Regions from separate parts of the Streptomyces sp. NPDC019937 genome, predicted to be linked through region 2. Evidence: riboswitches for the same ligand, from Rfam matches in the RefSeq annotation. Region 2 holds a riboswitch; each other region holds the start of a gene.
What was found. Region 2 has a riboswitch for cobalamin ahead of ABZ562_RS09700 (ribonucleoside-diphosphate reductase subunit alpha). Riboswitches for the same ligand answer to the same signal wherever they lie in the genome.
Positions count from the first base shown of each region.

Region 1: linked by a shared signal. The riboswitch ahead of cobN (cobaltochelatase subunit CobN) and the one ahead of ABZ562_RS09700 (ribonucleoside-diphosphate reductase subunit alpha) in region 2 are both predicted to bind cobalamin.
Region 3: linked by a shared signal. The riboswitch ahead of ABZ562_RS17945 (CbtB-domain containing protein) and the one ahead of ABZ562_RS09700 (ribonucleoside-diphosphate reductase subunit alpha) in region 2 are both predicted to bind cobalamin.

Region 1 covers NZ_JBEYAL010000002.1:286,094-291,455, reverse strand. Annotated here, with positions in the region: gene ABZ562_RS02995 (precorrin-2 C(20)-methyltransferase) at 1-349, opposite strand, end outside; gene ABZ562_RS02990 (precorrin-8X methylmutase) at 346-987, opposite strand; gene cobG (precorrin-3B synthase) at 996-2,384, opposite strand; cobalamin riboswitch at 2,494-2,618, shown strand; gene cobN (cobaltochelatase subunit CobN) at 2,648-5,362, shown strand, end outside.
Region 2 covers NZ_JBEYAL010000008.1:3,922-9,283, reverse strand. Annotated here, with positions in the region: gene ABZ562_RS09710 (histidine phosphatase family protein) at 1-434, opposite strand, end outside; gene ABZ562_RS09705 (FGGY-family carbohydrate kinase) at 547-2,016, shown strand; cobalamin riboswitch at 2,114-2,254, shown strand; gene ABZ562_RS09700 (ribonucleoside-diphosphate reductase subunit alpha) at 2,381-4,777, shown strand; gene ABZ562_RS09695 (ribonucleotide-diphosphate reductase subunit beta) at 4,795-5,362, shown strand, end outside.
Region 3 covers NZ_JBEYAL010000016.1:29,850-35,211, reverse strand. Annotated here, with positions in the region: gene ABZ562_RS17950 (amino acid transporter) at 1-1,686, opposite strand, end outside; cobalamin riboswitch at 1,832-1,973, shown strand; gene ABZ562_RS17945 (CbtB-domain containing protein) at 2,010-2,231, shown strand; gene ABZ562_RS17940 (CbtA family protein) at 2,252-3,007, shown strand; gene cobF (precorrin-6A synthase (deacetylating)) at 3,119-3,892, shown strand; gene ABZ562_RS17930 (peptidase) at 3,988-4,971, opposite strand; gene ABZ562_RS17925 (hypothetical protein) at 5,145-5,270, opposite strand; gene ABZ562_RS17920 (hypothetical protein) at 5,261-5,362, shown strand, end outside.

The DNA of each region.
Region 1 (5,362 bases), on a different contig from region 2:
CGGCCAGCACCGCGACCGTGCGCCCCGCGTCCAGGTGCGCGGCGAGCCGCGCCGCCGCCTCCGCGTAGAACTCCTCCATCGCGCCCCGGTAGCCGCCCGGATGGTCGGTGCCCTCCGTGGTGACCGGGTAGACCAGCCGCTCCTCGATGTGGTCGGGCCGCAGATGCCGCTCGGCGATGGAGCGGGCGATGCTGCGGCCGTGCCGGGCGCTGTGGTACGCCACGACATCGGCCCCGGCGATGACCTCCACCGCCCGCACCGTCATCAGGGAAGGGTCACCGGGGCCGAGGCCCACGCCGTACAGCCGTCCCTTCGCCGCCGGCGTCGCCTGTCGCTGCTGCTCGCTCACTCTTCCTCGCTCGCTATCGCGTTGATCGCGGCCGCGGCGATGGCGCTGCCGCCGCGTCGGCCGCGCACCACCAGATGGTGGGGCGCCGACGGATGTCCGGCCAGCGCCTCCTTGGACTCGGCGGCGCCGATGAACCCGACCGGCACGCCGATGACGGCGGCCGGGCGCGGCGCGCCCTGTTCGAGCATTTCCAGCAGATGGAACAGCGCGGTGGGCGCGTTGCCGACCGCCACGACCGAACCCTCCAGCCGGTCCCGCCACAGCTCCAGCGCGGCGGCGCTGCGCGTCGTCCCCATGCGCCGCGCCAACTCCGGTACGGCGGGGTCGGACAGCGTGCACACCACGTCGTTGCCGGCGGGCAGCCGCCTGCGGGTGACGCCGCTGGCGACCATCTGGGCGTCGCAGAGCACGGGCGCCCCGGCGCGCAGCGCCTCCCGGGCCCGGGCGACCACCTCGGGCGTGTACGCGAGGTCCTTGACCAGGTCGACCATTCCGCACGCGTGGATCATCCGCACCACGACCCGGCTGACGTCGGCGGGGAGGCCGTCCAGGTCCGCCTCGGCGCGGATGGTGGCAAAGGAGGCGCGGTAGATGGCCGCCCCGTCCTTCTCGTAGTCGAACACTGTGTCCTCGATCATGTCGTTGATCATGCTGTTCCGCGGGCCGTCGCCACGGCGTCGGCCAATCGCTCTGCCGTTACGTCCATCGCGCCGCCACCGGTGGCACCGGCCGCGCCGTCGGGCTCCCGCGTGTCGCGTACGGTGAGCCGGTAATCCGTGCCGGAGGTGGCCAGCGCGTCCACCCAGCGGCCGCCGGGGTGGCCGCAGCGCCGCTCGCAGCCGGAGAAGTACACCGGCACCGGCGGCGGCGCGCCGGGGGAGCGGGGAGCGTCCGCCACCGCGCGCGTCGCGTGGGCGCGCACATCGGCCAGGGACTTGGCGCAGCCCGGCCGTCCCGTGCACGCGCCGACCCCGGCCCACGGGGAGCCCGGATCGGTCACCAGCCCCGCGTCGGCCACCTCCCGCGACGCGGCCGCCGCGCCGTCCGCGGTGAACCCCGGGAGCACCACGCCGCGCCAGGGTGTCACACGCAGCTCGCCCGAGCCGCCCCGGGAGGCGAGCCCGGCGAGCAGCCGCCACGGCGCCGCGCCGACCCGGCCCAGGGGCACCAGGACGGACACGGCGTGGCGCCCGTCCGGCCCGGACACCACGCCCGGCGCGGGCGGCGCGCCGGGCGCGTCAACCGGCCCGCCGTGTCCGGTACGTACGGCTTCGACGCCCTCGTCCGCGAGCCGCGCCGCCAGGCCGTCGGCGGTCACCGCGTGTCGCGCGGGCAGTTCGCGCGCCCGCCACGCCTGGGTGCCGCTCACCCGGGCCCTGGCCAGGAACTCCACGGCGGCCAGCGCGGCGGCGCGCGGCGCGTCCCGCCCCCGCACCTCGAGACCGGCCCCCGGCGCACCGGAGCCCACCCGCAGCACCGCCCCGCCGTCCGGCGCTGCGATCAATGTCACATCCGCGCCCAATGCGGCCACATCGCCCCGGCCGTCGTCCATCGCGAACAGGAAACGGCCCGACAAGCCGGACAACTCCTCCCACGCCCCGGCGCACAGCGCGGCGTCCAACTCCCGCGCCCACACGGTGACATCGCCGTATCCGGCGCCGTCGAGGCCGCTCAGCGGGGACGCTGCGATGTTGCGCACCCGGTCGTACCGGTCCGAGGGAAGCAGCCCGGCTTCCCGCAGCCCGGCCGCCAGCTCGCCGCCGCACGCCGCCTCCAGGCCGCGGAGCTGGAGATTGCCCCGCGAGGTGAGGTCCAGACGGCCGTCGCCCAGCTCCTCGCTCGCCCGGGCCAGCGCCAGCGCCTGACCTGCCGTCAGCAGGCCGCCGGGTATCCGGACGCGGGCCAGGGAGCCGTCGTCCGCCGGGTGCAGCCGCAGCGCGCCGGGGCAGGCGTCATCGCGTCCGCGCGCCCGCCGCGAGGGCGCTTCACCGGGCGCTTCGTTCGCAGGTGGGACGGTTGCCGGGGGGAGGGACATGGCGGCGAGCATACCGACGTCCGGTCGGCCCTCACCGTCCCGTGCCAGGTCAGCAACGCCTACTATGCTCTGCGGCGGGCCGTCTGGCCCGCTGGACGCATCAGACGGCGTCAAAGACGCACAAGACGGCGTCTGGGGGAGGAAACCGGTGCGAATCCGGTGCGGTCCCGCCACTGTGAACACGGCAGCCTGCCGTGCGAGCCAGGAACTCCCGCCGTCTTCCAACCCGCCCGGGGCGCGGACCCCGAGGAAGGCACCGAGCCATGATCCTGCTGCTGTCGACGTCCGACACCGACCTGCTCAGTGCCCGCGCGGCCACGGGCCCGGTGCCGTACCGCCTCGCCAACCCGGCGCGGCTCCCGCTCGACGACCTGCCCGGCCTCCTCGACGGCGTCGAACTCGTCGTCGTGCGGCTGCTCGGTGGCATCCGCGCCTGGGAGGACGGCCTCGAGACCCTGCTCGCGGGCGACCTCCCCGTCGTCGTCCTCACCGGTGAACAGGCCCCCGACGCCCAGCTCATGGAGGCGTCCACGGTCCCGGTGGGGATCGCCGCCGAGGCCCACGCCTACCTCGCGCACGGCGGCCCCGCCAACCTGGACCAGCTGGCCCGCTTCCTGTCCGACACCGTGCTGCTCACCGGCCACGGCTTCGAACCGCCCGCCACCGCCCCCACCTGGGGGCCGCTGGAGCGCACCGCGCGCGAGGACGTCACCGGCCCGGTGATCGCCGTGCTCTACTACCGGGCCCACCACATGAGCGGCAACACCGCCTTCGTGGAGGCGCTGTGCCGGGCCGTCGAGGACGCCGGAGGACGGCCGCTGCCGCTGTTCGTCGCCTCCCTCCGCGCCCCCGAGCCCGAACTGGTCGAGGCGCTCGGCGCGGCCGACGCCGTCGTCACCACCGTGCTCGCCGCGGGCGGCACCCGCCCCGCCGAGGCGTCGGCGGGCGGCGACGACGAGGCGTGGGACGCGGGCGCGCTCGCCGCGCTCGACGTCCCCGTGCTCCAGGCGCTGTGCCTGACCTCGCCGCGCAGCGCGTGGGAGGAGAACGACGAGGGCCTGTCGCCGCTGGACGCCGCGACCCAGGTCGCCGTCCCGGAGTTCGACGGGCGGCTGATCACCGTGCCGTTCTCCTTCAAGGAGGTCGACGAGGACGGCCTGCCGGTCTACGCCGCCGACCCCGAGCGCGCCGCGCGCGTCGCCGGAATCGCCGTACGGCACGCCCGGCTCCGCCACATACCGGCGGCCGACAAGCGCCTCGCGCTCGTGCTGTCCGCCTACCCCACCAAGCACTCCCGCATCGGCAACGCGGTCGGCCTCGACACCCCCGCCAGCGCCGTCGCCCTGCTGCGCCGGCTGCGCGCCGAAGGCTACGACCTCGGCCCCGAAGAGGGCGACGGGGCGCTCCCGGGCCTCGCCTCCGGCGTCGGCGACGAACTCATCTACGCCCTCATCGAGGCCGGCGGCCACGACCAGGACTGGCTCACCGAGGAACAGCTGGCCAAGAACCCGGTCCGCGTCCCCGCCGCCGACTACCGACGCTGGTACGCCACCCTGCCGCGGGAGCTGCGCGACGCGGTCGAGGAGCACTGGGGCCCGCCGCCCGGCGAGATGTTCGTGGACACCAGCCGCGACCCCGAGGGCGAGATCGTCCTCGCCGCGCTGCGCCACGGCAACCTCCTGGTCGTCATCCAGCCGCCGCGCGGCTTCGGCGAGAACCCCATCGCCATCTACCACGACCCCGATCTGCCGCCCTCGCACCACTACCTGGCCGCCTACCGCTGGATGGCGACCCCGCGGGCCGACGGCGGCTTCGGCGCCGACGCCATGGTGCACCTGGGCAAGCACGGCAACCTGGAGTGGCTGCCGGGCAAGAACGCGGGCCTGTCCGCCGCCTGCGGCCCCGACGCCGCGCTCGGCGACCTGCCGCTGATCTACCCCTTCCTGGTCAACGACCCCGGCGAGGGCACCCAGGCCAAGCGCCGGGTCCACGCCACCCTGGTCGACCACCTCGTACCGCCGATGGCCCGCGCCGACTCCTACGGCGACATCGCCCGGCTGGAACAGCTGCTGGACGAGTACGCCGCCATCTCCGCGATGGACCCGGCCAAGCTCCCCGCCATCCGCGCCCAGATCTGGACCCTGATCCAGGCCGCCCGGCTCGACCACGACCTGGGGCTCGAGGAGCGGCCCGACGACGAGGGCTTCGACGACTTCCTGCTGCACGTCGACGGCTGGCTGTGCGAGGTCAAGGACGCCCAGATCCGCGACGGTCTGCATGTCCTCGGCGGCGCGCCCACCGGCCCCGAGCGCGTCAACCTCGTCCTGGCCATCCTGCGCGCCCGCCAGATCTGGGGCGGTACGTCGGCACTCCCCGGGCTGCGCGAGGCGCTGGGCCTGGACGAGTCGGCCGCCACCCGCTCGGGCGCCGACGAGGCCGAGGAGCGCGCCCGCGCCCTCGTCCAGGCGATGGAGGACGCGGACTGGGCCCCCGAGGCCGCCGAGAAGGCCGCCTTGGACCTGCCCGAGGCCCAGCGGGCCGCGGTCACCCCGATCCTGGAGTTCGCCGCCCGCGAGGTCGTGCCGCGGCTCGCCGCCACGACCGACGAGATCGACCACGCCGTCCACGCCCTGAACGGCGGCTTCGTGCCCGCGGGGCCGTCCGGATCGCCGCTGCGCGGACTGGTCAACGTCCTGCCGACCGGCCGCAACTTCTACTCCGTCGACCCCAAGGCCGTGCCCAGCCGCCTGGCCTGGGAGACCGGCCAGGCGCTCGCCGACTCGCTGCTGGAGCGCTACCGCGCCGACAACGACGGTCAGTACCCGCGGTCGGTCGGCCTGTCGCTGTGGGGCACGAGCGCCATGCGCACCTCCGGCGACGACGTGGCCGAGGCGCTGGCGCTGATGGGCATCCGCCCGGTGTGGGACGACGCCTCGCGGCGCGTGACCGGGCTCGAACCCGTGCCCGCCGGCCAGCTG
Region 2 (5,362 bases):
GTGCGGTCCGGATGCGCGGCGGCCAGCCGCCGCAGCGCGGCGACGGCCCGGGCCGCGGCCTCGCCGGGCCGCTCGGAGCCGGGGAAGGCGCCGGACTCGGGGTCCTCGCGGAACGCCCGGACGGCCGCCGGGTCCTCCGCCTCCATCTCGGCGAGGGTGCGGCCCTCGCCCCAGCCGAAGTCCATCTCGCGCAGGTCCTCGACGACTTCGGGGGCCAGGGACAGCGCGGTGGCGGCCGGTTCGGCGGTGTGCCGCGCCCGGCCGAGCGGTGAGCACGCCACCGCGTCGATCCCGCGACCCCTCACCCAGTGGGCGAGGGCCCGCGCCTGCCGGTGGCCGCGCTCGGTCAGCGCGATGTCCGAGGTTCCGGCGTACCGGTTCTCCGCGTGCCACACGGTCTCCCCGTGGCGTACGAGCAGCAGTCGGGCGGTCATCCGGGGCCTTTCGATGCGTCGGCCATTGCCTGATCACGTCTCAAGTGTTAAATCTAGCATCGCTCATGTGATGGAGTGCCGGGGTTCCGAGGTTTCCGGAGGGCAGCAGGCCATGCGCGTGATCGTCGGAGTGGATGTCGGCACCTCCGTCACCAAGGCCGTGGCCTTCGCCCCCGACGGGGCCGCGCTCGCCTCCGCGGCCCGCCCCAGCCGGCTGAACCGGCTGCCCGGCGGCCGGGTCGAACAGGATCTGGAGGATGTGCTCGGCACGGTCGCCGAGGTGGTGCGCGAGGTGGCCGTGGCGCTCCCCGGCCCGCCCGCCGCGCTCGCGCTCACCGGCCAGGGCGACGGGCTGTGGCTGCGCGACGAGGCGGGCCGGGCGGTCCGTCCGCCGATCTCCTGGCTGGACGGGCGGGCGAGCGGGACCGTCGCCCGCTGGCGGTCCGACGGCACGCTCGCCGCCCTCCACGCCCTCACCGGCTCGGGGTTGTTCCCGGGCTGCCACGCCCCGCTGCTGCGCTGGCTGGCCGAGCACGAGCCGCGGACACTGGAGCGGGCGGCGGTCGCGGGCTACTGCGTGGACGCGGTGGCCCAGCGGCTGACCGGCGTCATCACCGTGGACGCCTCCGACGCCTCCCTGCCGTTCCTCGACGTCACCACCCGTACGTACGTGCCGGGCGCCCTGGAGCTGTGCGGACTGGCCGATCACGCCCGGCTGCTGCCCCCGCCCGCCGCGCCCGGCACCGTCCTCGCGCTGGACGAGGAGGGGGCCCGGCTGACCGGGCTGCCGCCCGGACTGCCCGTCGTCTCCGGCCCGTACGACCTTCCGGCGTGCGCCATCGGCAGCGGGGTGCGGGACGTGGGCGACGGGTTGCTCATCGTGGGCACCACGCTGGCCTGTCAGGTGCTCACCGATCGCGTGGCGGTGGACCCGGCCGCCGATCCGGCCGGCATGTGGCTGTGCACCCCCGACCCGGACCGCTGGCTGCGCGCGATGCCCGCGATGGTCGGCACCGCCGCCCTGGAGTGGGTGCTCGATCTCACAGGGACGACCACGGCCTCCCTGGACACCCTGCTCGGCCAGAGCCCGCCGGGCGCGAACGGCGTGACCGCGCTGCCCTTCCTGTCCGGCGCCGGGGAGCGCGCCCCGTTCGTGGAGCCCGCCGCCCAGGGGCGGTTGGACGGCCTCACCCTCGCCTCCACCCGCGCCGACACCGTACGGGCCGTGTGCGAGTCCGTCGCCTACGCCGCCCGCCACTGCCTGGAGGCGGCCGGGCTCTCGGGGCGGCTCGCGCTGTGCGGCGGTGGCGCGCGTTCCGCCGCCTGGACCGAGATCTTCGCGAACGTCATCGGCCGCCCGGTGGCCCTCCCCGACGAGCCGGAGGTCGGCGCGCGGGGCGCGGTCGCGGTCGCCCGGCGGTCGCTCGGCGACCCCGGGGACGCGTCCCGCCGACGCGCGGCGTCCCGTACCGTCGAACCCCGGAGCGGGCTTCGCGGCGCCTATGAGGACGGCTACGCCGACTACCGCGACCGACTCGCCCGTGCCCTGGACGAATGGCGGGCGAGCGGCCCGGGAAGCTAGTTTTCCCTGGGATTCCGGCGCACCCAAAGCCCGCCGTGACTAGCACATCTATACGAATTCGCCCAGCTGACGACACAACATCTGGGGGCGCGTGCGCAGCACGACACAAGATGTATGCTCGTCCTCGCTGTCGCCGCAGGGGAATCCGGTGTGAATCCGGAACTGTCCCGCAACGGTGTACGTGTGCGCTTTTGCGTACCCGTGAGTCCGATGACCTGCCGATGGCCGTCTGCATACGTCCGGGCCCCGCGGGTTGGGTGGATGGACGCTGCGTGGAGTGCCGTGGAGCGGAATCGGCATGCCCGTGAGCGGCCATCGCGCACCGCCCTCGAAGGCCCCCAGCCGAGCGAGGGAGAACACTTCAGTGACCATCGCGCCCGCCGATCCGGTTTCAGAGGCAGCGGTTTCATCGGCAGCGGCCGACGCGCCCGGGACCGCCCTGCTGCGGACCCTGACCGCGCTCACCGCCGATCTGCCCGCCACCGACCCCGGCAAGGTCGCGGCCGCCGCCCTGCGCGGCCGCCATCCCGGTTCGGACGAGGCGGAGTTGCGCTCCCTGGCGACCGAGGCGGCGGCCGGACTCATCGGCGAGGAGCCGGAGTACTCCAGGCTCGCCGCGCGGCTGCTGACCCGCGCCATCGCCGAGGAGGCGGCCGGGCAGGGCGCGGACTCCTTCTCCGCCTCCGTCGCCGTGGGCCACCGCGAGGGCCTGATCGCCGACTCCACCGCCGAGTTCGTGACCGCCCACGCCGCCCGGCTGGACGCGCTGGTCGACCAGGCGCTGGCCGACGGCGCCGACGACCGCTTCGGCTACTTCGGGCTGCGCACCCTGCACAGCCGCTATCTGCTGCGCCACCCGATCACCCGTCAGGTGATCGAGACCCCGCAGCACTTCCTGCTGCGGGTGGCCTGCGGCCTCGCCGAGGACCTGACCGAGCGGGCGCTGGCGGACGTCGCCGAGCTGTACCGGATGACCAGCACGCTGTCGTACCTGCCCAGCTCCCCCACGCTGTTCAACTCCGGCACCCGGCACCCGCAGATGTCGTCCTGCTATCTGCTGGACTCGCCGCTGGACGAGCTGGACTCGATCTACAACCGCTACCACCAGGTGGCGCGCCTGTCGAAGCACGCGGGCGGCATCGGCCTGTCGTACTCCCGCATCCGCGCCCGCGGTTCGCTGATCCGCGGCACCAACGGGCACTCCAACGGCATCGTGCCGTTCCTGCGCACGCTCGACGCCTCGGTGGCGGCCGTCAACCAGGGCGGCCGGCGCAAGGGCGCGGCCTGCGTCTACCTGGAGACCTGGCACGCGGACATCGAGGAGTTCCTGGAGCTGCGGGACAACACGGGCGAAGAGGCCCGCCGCACCCACAACCTCAACATCGCGCACTGGATCCCGGACGAGTTCATGCGCCGGGTCGAGGCGGACGCCGACTGGTCGCTGCTCTCGCCGGTGGACGCGCCCGAGCTGGTGGACCTGTGGGGCGAGGAGTTCGACTCCGCGTACCGCAAGGCCGAGGCCGAGGGGCGGGCGGTCAAGCAGGTCCCGGCGCGCCAGCTGTACGCCCGGATGATGCGCACCCTCGCGCAGACCGGCAACGGCTGGATGACGTTCAAGGACGCCGCCAACCGCACCGCCAACCAGACCGCCGAGCCGGGCCGGGTCGTCCACTCCTCCAACCTGTGCACCGAGATCCTGGAGGTCACCGACGACGGCGAGACCGCCGTGTGCAACCTCGGCTCGGTCAACCTCGCCGCCCACCTCGGTGAGGACGGCCAGATGGACTGGGAGCGGCTGGACCGCACCGTCCGCACCGCCGTGACCTTCCTCGACCGCGTGGTGGACATCAACTTCTACCCCACCGACGAGGCCGGGGCCTCCAACTCCCGCTGGCGCCCGGTGGGGCTCGGCCTGATGGGCCTCCAGGACGTCTTCTTCCGGCTGCGGCTGCCGTTCGACTCCCCCGAGGCGCAGGCCCTGTCCACCCGGATCTCCGAGCGCATCATGCTCGCCGCGTACGAGGCGTCCTGCGACCTCGCCGAGCGCCACGGCCCGCACCCGGCGTGGGCCGAGACCCGCACCGCGCGCGGCGTGCTGCACCCGGATCACTACGCCGACGCCCAGGTCACCTGGCCCGAGCGCTGGGAGGCGCTGCGGCGGCGGATGGCCACCACCGGCATGCGGAACTCGCTGCTGCTGGCGATCGCGCCGACCGCCACCATCGCCTCCATCGCGGGTGTGTACGAGTGCATCGAGCCGCAGGTCTCCAACCTCTTCAAGCGCGAAACGCTCAGCGGTGAGTTCCTCCAGGTCAACAACTACCTGGTGAACGACCTGAAGAAGCTCGGCGTCTGGGACGCCCAGACCCGTGACGCGCTGCGCGAGGCCAACGGCTCGGTCCAGGACTTCTCCTGGGTGCCCCAGGAGGTACGGGACCTGTACCGGACCGCGTGGGAGGTTCCGCAGCGCGCCCTGATCGACATGGCGGCGGCCCGTACGCCGTACCTCGACCAGAGCCAGTCGCTGAACCTGTTCATGGCGGCGCCGACCATCGGCAAGCTCAGCTCGATGTACGCGTACGCCTGGAAGCGCGGCATCAAGACGACGTACTACCTGCGCTCGCGCCCGGCGACCCGGATCGCCCAGAGCGCCCGCGGGGGCGCCGCCACGGCCACCGTCCCCGCGCAAGCGGCGCCCGCCGAGGCCGAAGCGGTCGCCTGCTCCCTGGAAAACCCCGAGTCCTGCGAGGCCTGCCAGTAATGCCCACCGCATCCGAGATGACCACCGTGAACACCGCGCCGGACCAGGCCAAGAACCTGCTGGACCCCGGGTTCGAGCTGACCCTGCGGCCGATGCGGTACCCGCAGTTCTACGACCGCTACCGGGACGCGATCAAGAACACCTGGACCGTGGAGGAGGTCGACCTCCACTCGGACGTCGCCGACCTCGCCAAGCTCTCCCCCGGGGAGCAGCACCTGATCGGCCGTCTGGTGGCGTTCTTCGCGACCGGCGACTCGATCGTGTCCAACAACCTGGTGCTGACGCTCTACAAGCACATCAACTCCCCCGAGGCGCGGCTGTACCTGTCGCGGCAGCTCTTCGAGGAGGCCGTGCACGTCCAGTTCTATCTGACGCTGCTGGACACCTATCTGCCCGACCCGGACGACCGGGCGGCGGCCTTCGCGGCGGTGGAGAACATCCCCTCCATCCGGGAGAAGGCGGAGTTCTGCTTCCGCTGGATGGACTCGGTGGAGAAGATCGACCGGCTGGAGAGCAAGGCCGACCGGCGCCGCTTCCTGCTCAACCTGATCTGCTTCGCGGCCTGCATCGAGGGGCTGTTCTTCT
Region 3 (5,362 bases), on a different contig from region 2:
GTCGGAGGGGTCGCGGACGGTGACCTCGACGAAGACCAGGTCCTCCTCGTCCGGGATGTCGTTGTCGGCCCGGATCTGCAGGATCTTGTCGCGGTACTCGGTCGCGTCCCGGTGGTCCGGCTCGTTGGCGATGAACCGTATGCGGCGGGTGGCGCAGTCACGGACGAAACGCCGGGCCATGTCGTCCAGGTCCATGTCGGTGACCCGTAGCTCGAAAGCACGGGCGAGCCGGGACAGCAGCGACACCGCGATGATGCCCGCGATGAAACACGCGCCGATCTTCACGCCGTCGGGGCGTTCCACGACGTTGACCGCCGTGGTGTAGACGAAGACCGCGGAGATCACGCCGAAGCCGACGGTCCAGCCCCGCTGCCCGGCGCGGCGGGCGGCGATCGTGACGGCGACGGCGGCGGAGGTCATCAGGACCAGCACCCCGGTGGCGTACGCGCCGCCCTGGGCGTCCACATCGGCGTTGAAGATCCAGGTGACCAGGAAGGCGATCAGGGTGAAGACCAGCACCATGGGACGCACCGCGCGGGCCCAGTGCGGGGCCATGCCGTAGCGGGGCAGATAGCGCGGCATGAGGTTGAGCAGTCCGGCCATGGCGGAGGCGCCCGCGAACCACAGGATGCCGATGGTCGCGGCGTCGTAGACGCTGCCGAAGACGGACCCCAGATAGTGGTGCGCGAGATACGCCAGCGCTCGCCCGTTGGCCTTGCCGCCGGCCTTGAACTCGTCCTGCGGGATGAGCACGGTGGTGATGAAGCTCGTGGTGATCAGGAAGGCGCTCATGATCACGGCGGCGGTGGTGAGCAGCTTCCTGGTGTCCCGGATCCGCCCGGTGGGCCGCTCCTCGGTGTCACCCGGGTCGCCCTGCACATGAGGCATGACGGCCACGCCGGTCTCGAAGCCGGACAGGCCCAGTGCGAGTTTGGGGAACACCACCAGCGCCAGACCGACCATGACCAGCGGGTTGCTGTGCTGTTCGGTCAGCGCCCGGGACCAGTCGGTGACCACATGGGAGGCGGTGGCCACATGCCACAGCCCGACGATCACGACGACCACGTTCAGCGCCAGATAGCCGCCCACGAGCACCACCGCCACCCCGATGGCTTCCATGAAGCCCTTGAGGAAGACGGCGCCGAGCAGGGCGACCAGCCCCAGCGTGATGGCCACCTCGTGACCCTGCAGAACGCTGGTGAAGTGCGGGTTCTCCACCAGGTGGGTGGAGGCGTCGGCGGCCGAGAGGGTGATGGTGATCAAAAAGTCGGTGGCCGCGAACCCCAGCAGTGTCAGAACGAACAGCTTGCCCTGCCAGAACGACAGCAGCCGCTCCAGCATCGCGATCGACCCCTCACCATGCGGGCTCTCCTTGGCCACCCGCCGGTACACCGGCAGCGCCCCCGCCAGGGTCACCGCCACCAGCACGATGGTGGCGACGGGGGACAGCAGCCCGGCCGCGAGAGCGGCGATACCGGGCTGGTAACCGAGCGTGGAGAAGTAGTCCACACCGGTCAGGCACATCACCCGCCACCACCGCTGCCCCTTGTGTCCCTCCGGGACCTGGGCATGGGGCCCGGGCTGCTGCTTGGCCATATCGGACAGGCCCTCCAGCAGCCAGCTCCGGAGCCGACCTCCCTTGCGGGCCCCCTCCGGGCGGGTCTCCACGTCGGTGGAGGTGGCCATCACGTACTCCCGATCACATAGCGTTACAGAGCGCCGCCCAGGAACAAACGACCGAATCAGGGTAAGCGGGACCCGCGCCGAGCGTGACGGCGGCATGCCCGGCCCGAGAAACGATCAGGCCAGGTGGCCGGTCTTGGCCACGCACGTGCCGCGCGGTATCGTCGCTGCGATATCGACGACGGCAAGACGGAAGCCGGTGGGAATCCGGCACGGTCGCGCCACTGTGTGCCATCGCCTCGCGGGAGGTGGTGGTGAGTCAGACCCGTAGCAGTCGTCCTGTGCACCACCGAGATGGGACGCGAACTCCCAGAGGAGGCCCTGCCATGGCGCAGCCAGTCGCCCAGCCGACACCCGCCACCCCCGCTCTCCCCGCCCCGCTGCCGCTCAAGGCGATAGCTCCCTGGGCGGTCTTCTTCGGCATCCTGATGCTGGTCCTGCTGTACTTCGTCGGCGCCGAGCAGGGCGCCACCGCTGTCGTCTCCGGCGAGAGCGTTCACGAGTGGGTGCACGACGCCCGCCACCTGCTCGGCTTCCCCTGCCACTGAGCGAGGGACGCCACGCACTCATGAACTCCGCAACGGTAAGAAATCTCCTGGTCCGGGGCATGTTCGCGGGCCTGGGCGCCGGCCTGCTCGCGCTGATCGCCGCGTACTTCCTCGGTGAGCCGAACGTCGACAGCGCGATCAGCTTCGAGGAGGCCCACGCCCACGGGCACGAGGTCGAGCTCGTCTCCCGTAGCCTGCAGTCCACCGCGGGCCTGGCCACCGGTGTCCTGATCTACGGGGTCACCTTCGGCGGCGTCGCCGCCCTCGCCTACTGCTTCGCCCTCGGCCGCGTCGGCCGTTTCAGCCCCCGGGCCACCGCGCTGCTGCTCTCCGGCTGCGCGCTGCTCGCGGTCTACGTCGTGCCGTTCCTGAAGTACCCGGCCAACCCGCCCGCGGTCGGCAACGCCGACACCATCGGCAAACGAACGACGCTGTACTTCCTGATGATGCTGCTCAGCATCCTCCTCACGATCGGCGCCACCCTCCTGGGCAAGCGGCTCGCCCCGAAGTTCGGCACCTGGTACGCCACCGTCGCCGCGGTGGCCGCCTTCGCCGTCGCGATCGGGCTGGCGTACGCCTTCCTGCCGGTGGTCAACGAGGTGCCGGGGGGCTTCCCCGCCACCGTGCTGTGGCGGTTCCGGCTGTCCGCCCTCGCCATGCAGCTCACCCTGTGGGGCGGATTCGGGCTCATCTTCGGCGAGTTGGCCGAGCGGCTGCTGAACCCGCGGGCCGCGAAGGCCGAGGCGCCCCGCCCGATGGCGGCCGCCCCGAACTGACCCCTACCGAGGCGTACGAGGGCCCGCGGAGCCATCCGCGGGCCCTCCCGCGTTCCTCGGGCCAGGCGGACCGAGCCGCCGGCCGGGCCCCCGCCTGCGAGACTGCGTCCCATGACCACGCAGCAACGCCGGATCCTCGTCATCGGCATCGGAGCGGGTGACCCCGACTACCTGACGCTCGGGGCGGTGAAGGCGATGGGCCGCGCCGACGTCTTCTTCATCGTCGGCAAGGGGGCCGACACCTCCGCACTCACCGATCTCCGCCACCGCATGCTGGACGAGCACGCGCGGGCGCCCTACCGCGTGGTGGAGGTGGACGACCCGAGCCGCGACCGGCGCCCGATGGGGCGCGGCGACTACACGACCGCCGTCCACGACTGGCGCGCCCGTCGCGCGGACATCTTCGAAGGCCTGCTACGGGACGAGATGACGGCCGACGAGACCGCGGCGTTCCTGGTGTGGGGCGACCCGTCGCTGTACGACAGCACCCTCGGGATCCTCGCCGCCATCGAGGCACGTGGCTCCGTCTCCGTCGACGTCGAGGTCATCCCCGGCATCAGCAGCGTCTCGTCGCTCGCCGCGCGGCACCGCATCCCCCTGAACCGGGTGGGCCGGCCGCTGCACATCACCCCGGCCCGCCGGCTCTCCGACGTGGGCCGGAACGACGACGGAGACATCGTCGTGCTGCTCGACGCGCACGAGTCGTTCACCCAGGCCGGAGGCGACGTCTGGATCTACTGGGGCGCCTACCTCGGCACGCCGGACGAACTCCTGGTCGCCGGGCCGCTGCGAGAGGTGTCCGACCGCATCCGGCGGGTGCGCGCCGAGGCACGCGACCGGCATGGATGGATCATGGACACGTATCTGCTGCGCGTCGTGGAGTGACCGGGGCCGTACCGGTGTGACGGAGCCGGTGGCGGGAAGCGCGGTCTCCGCGCTTCCCGCCACCCACGCCGATGCCTTGCCCCCGCGGCCGGCCGCTAGGAAGCCTGGGCCTTGTCGTACAGGGCCTTCGCCTCGTCGCCGAAGTACGGGCCGAACATCGTGTTCGGCAGGAAGACGTAGCCGAAGCTGTTCACGGAGACCTGCAGCCCGGTGCCGGTGGCCTCACTGAAGCCGGTGAGCCAGGGGCCGCCGCTGGAGCCGCCCGTCATGTTGCAGGCCAGGCCGTGGTCCTGCGTGAGGAGGAAGTCCTTCGAGCTGTTGCCGCTGCAGTAGATGAGCTTCGTGCCGTCGTACGGCGAGGCGGCGGGGAAGCCGAAGGAGTACATCTGCTTGTTGTAGCCGCCGTTGAACTGGATTCCCTGCGCGCCGACGACCGAGGTGAGCTTCTTGCCGTTCAGCGGGGCGACGACCGCGGCGCCGATGTCGTAGTTCATGTCCTCACTCGCTTCCCACTGCGGGGTGGTGAGTGTCGTGGCCGCGGTCCACTGGCCGTACGGCGCGTTGCCGTTGTTGTAGCCGGGCACGAAGACCCAGTTGGTGTGCCAGCTGCCCTGGTACTTCACACAGTGCCCGGCTGTGATGACGGTGCTGGCGTTCTGGCTGGTCACGGCATTGCCGGTGCAGGACGCGGTACGCCCCTGGAAGGTGAAGAACACCCGGCCCGAGGTGGAGACGACGGCCCCGCTGCCGGTCCACGGACCACCGGCCTGCGGGAAGGACGCGGGGGCGGCGGTGGGGTCGACGGTCGTCGACGGCCCGCCGGCCTCGGGAGTCGTCAGGCGCTTGGCGGGCTTCCGGGTCAGCAGCACATCGAGCGGGGTGGCCGCGCGCATCCGCTCGGCGGTCCAGAAGGCGCGCGCCCTGTGCTGTTCGGCCGGCGATGCGGTGCGGGCCGCTACCGACGGCCCGGAGGCCGATGCGGGGGTTGCCGCGGTGGCCGCGCCGGTACCCAGCAGGCCGCCGCTGAACAGGGCTCCGACGGCCAGCAGAATGCCCGCGGCAGTGCGATGGCGTCTCACGCATGTCTCCTTCTGCCGTGCCCGGGCGGATTGCGTCCGGGCAGGGTGGGGGAACGAAGAGCGGTGCGGATAGACGTGCGTGAGGCAGCGTGCCACGGGAATCCTGACTTGTCAGGGGCGCGTTGAGGCATTTTCCGGCCGGACGCCGTCGGTGTGGCCGGGCACGTGGCGGTTCAGCCCTTGACCGACCCTCCGAGGATGCCGCGGAAAGGGCGCAGAACGCCCCCCGCACCCTGCGCGTCGTACGAGAAGCCGGTGAACGCCTCGGCGAAGTCCTCGCCGCCATGGTGTGCTTCCACAACCCCGGCTCATCGTGGTCGGCGGCGCCCTCGCCATCCTCCAGGACGACCTGCTCGGGGCCGGCTGTCTGCCCGTGGAACGCGCCCTGTCA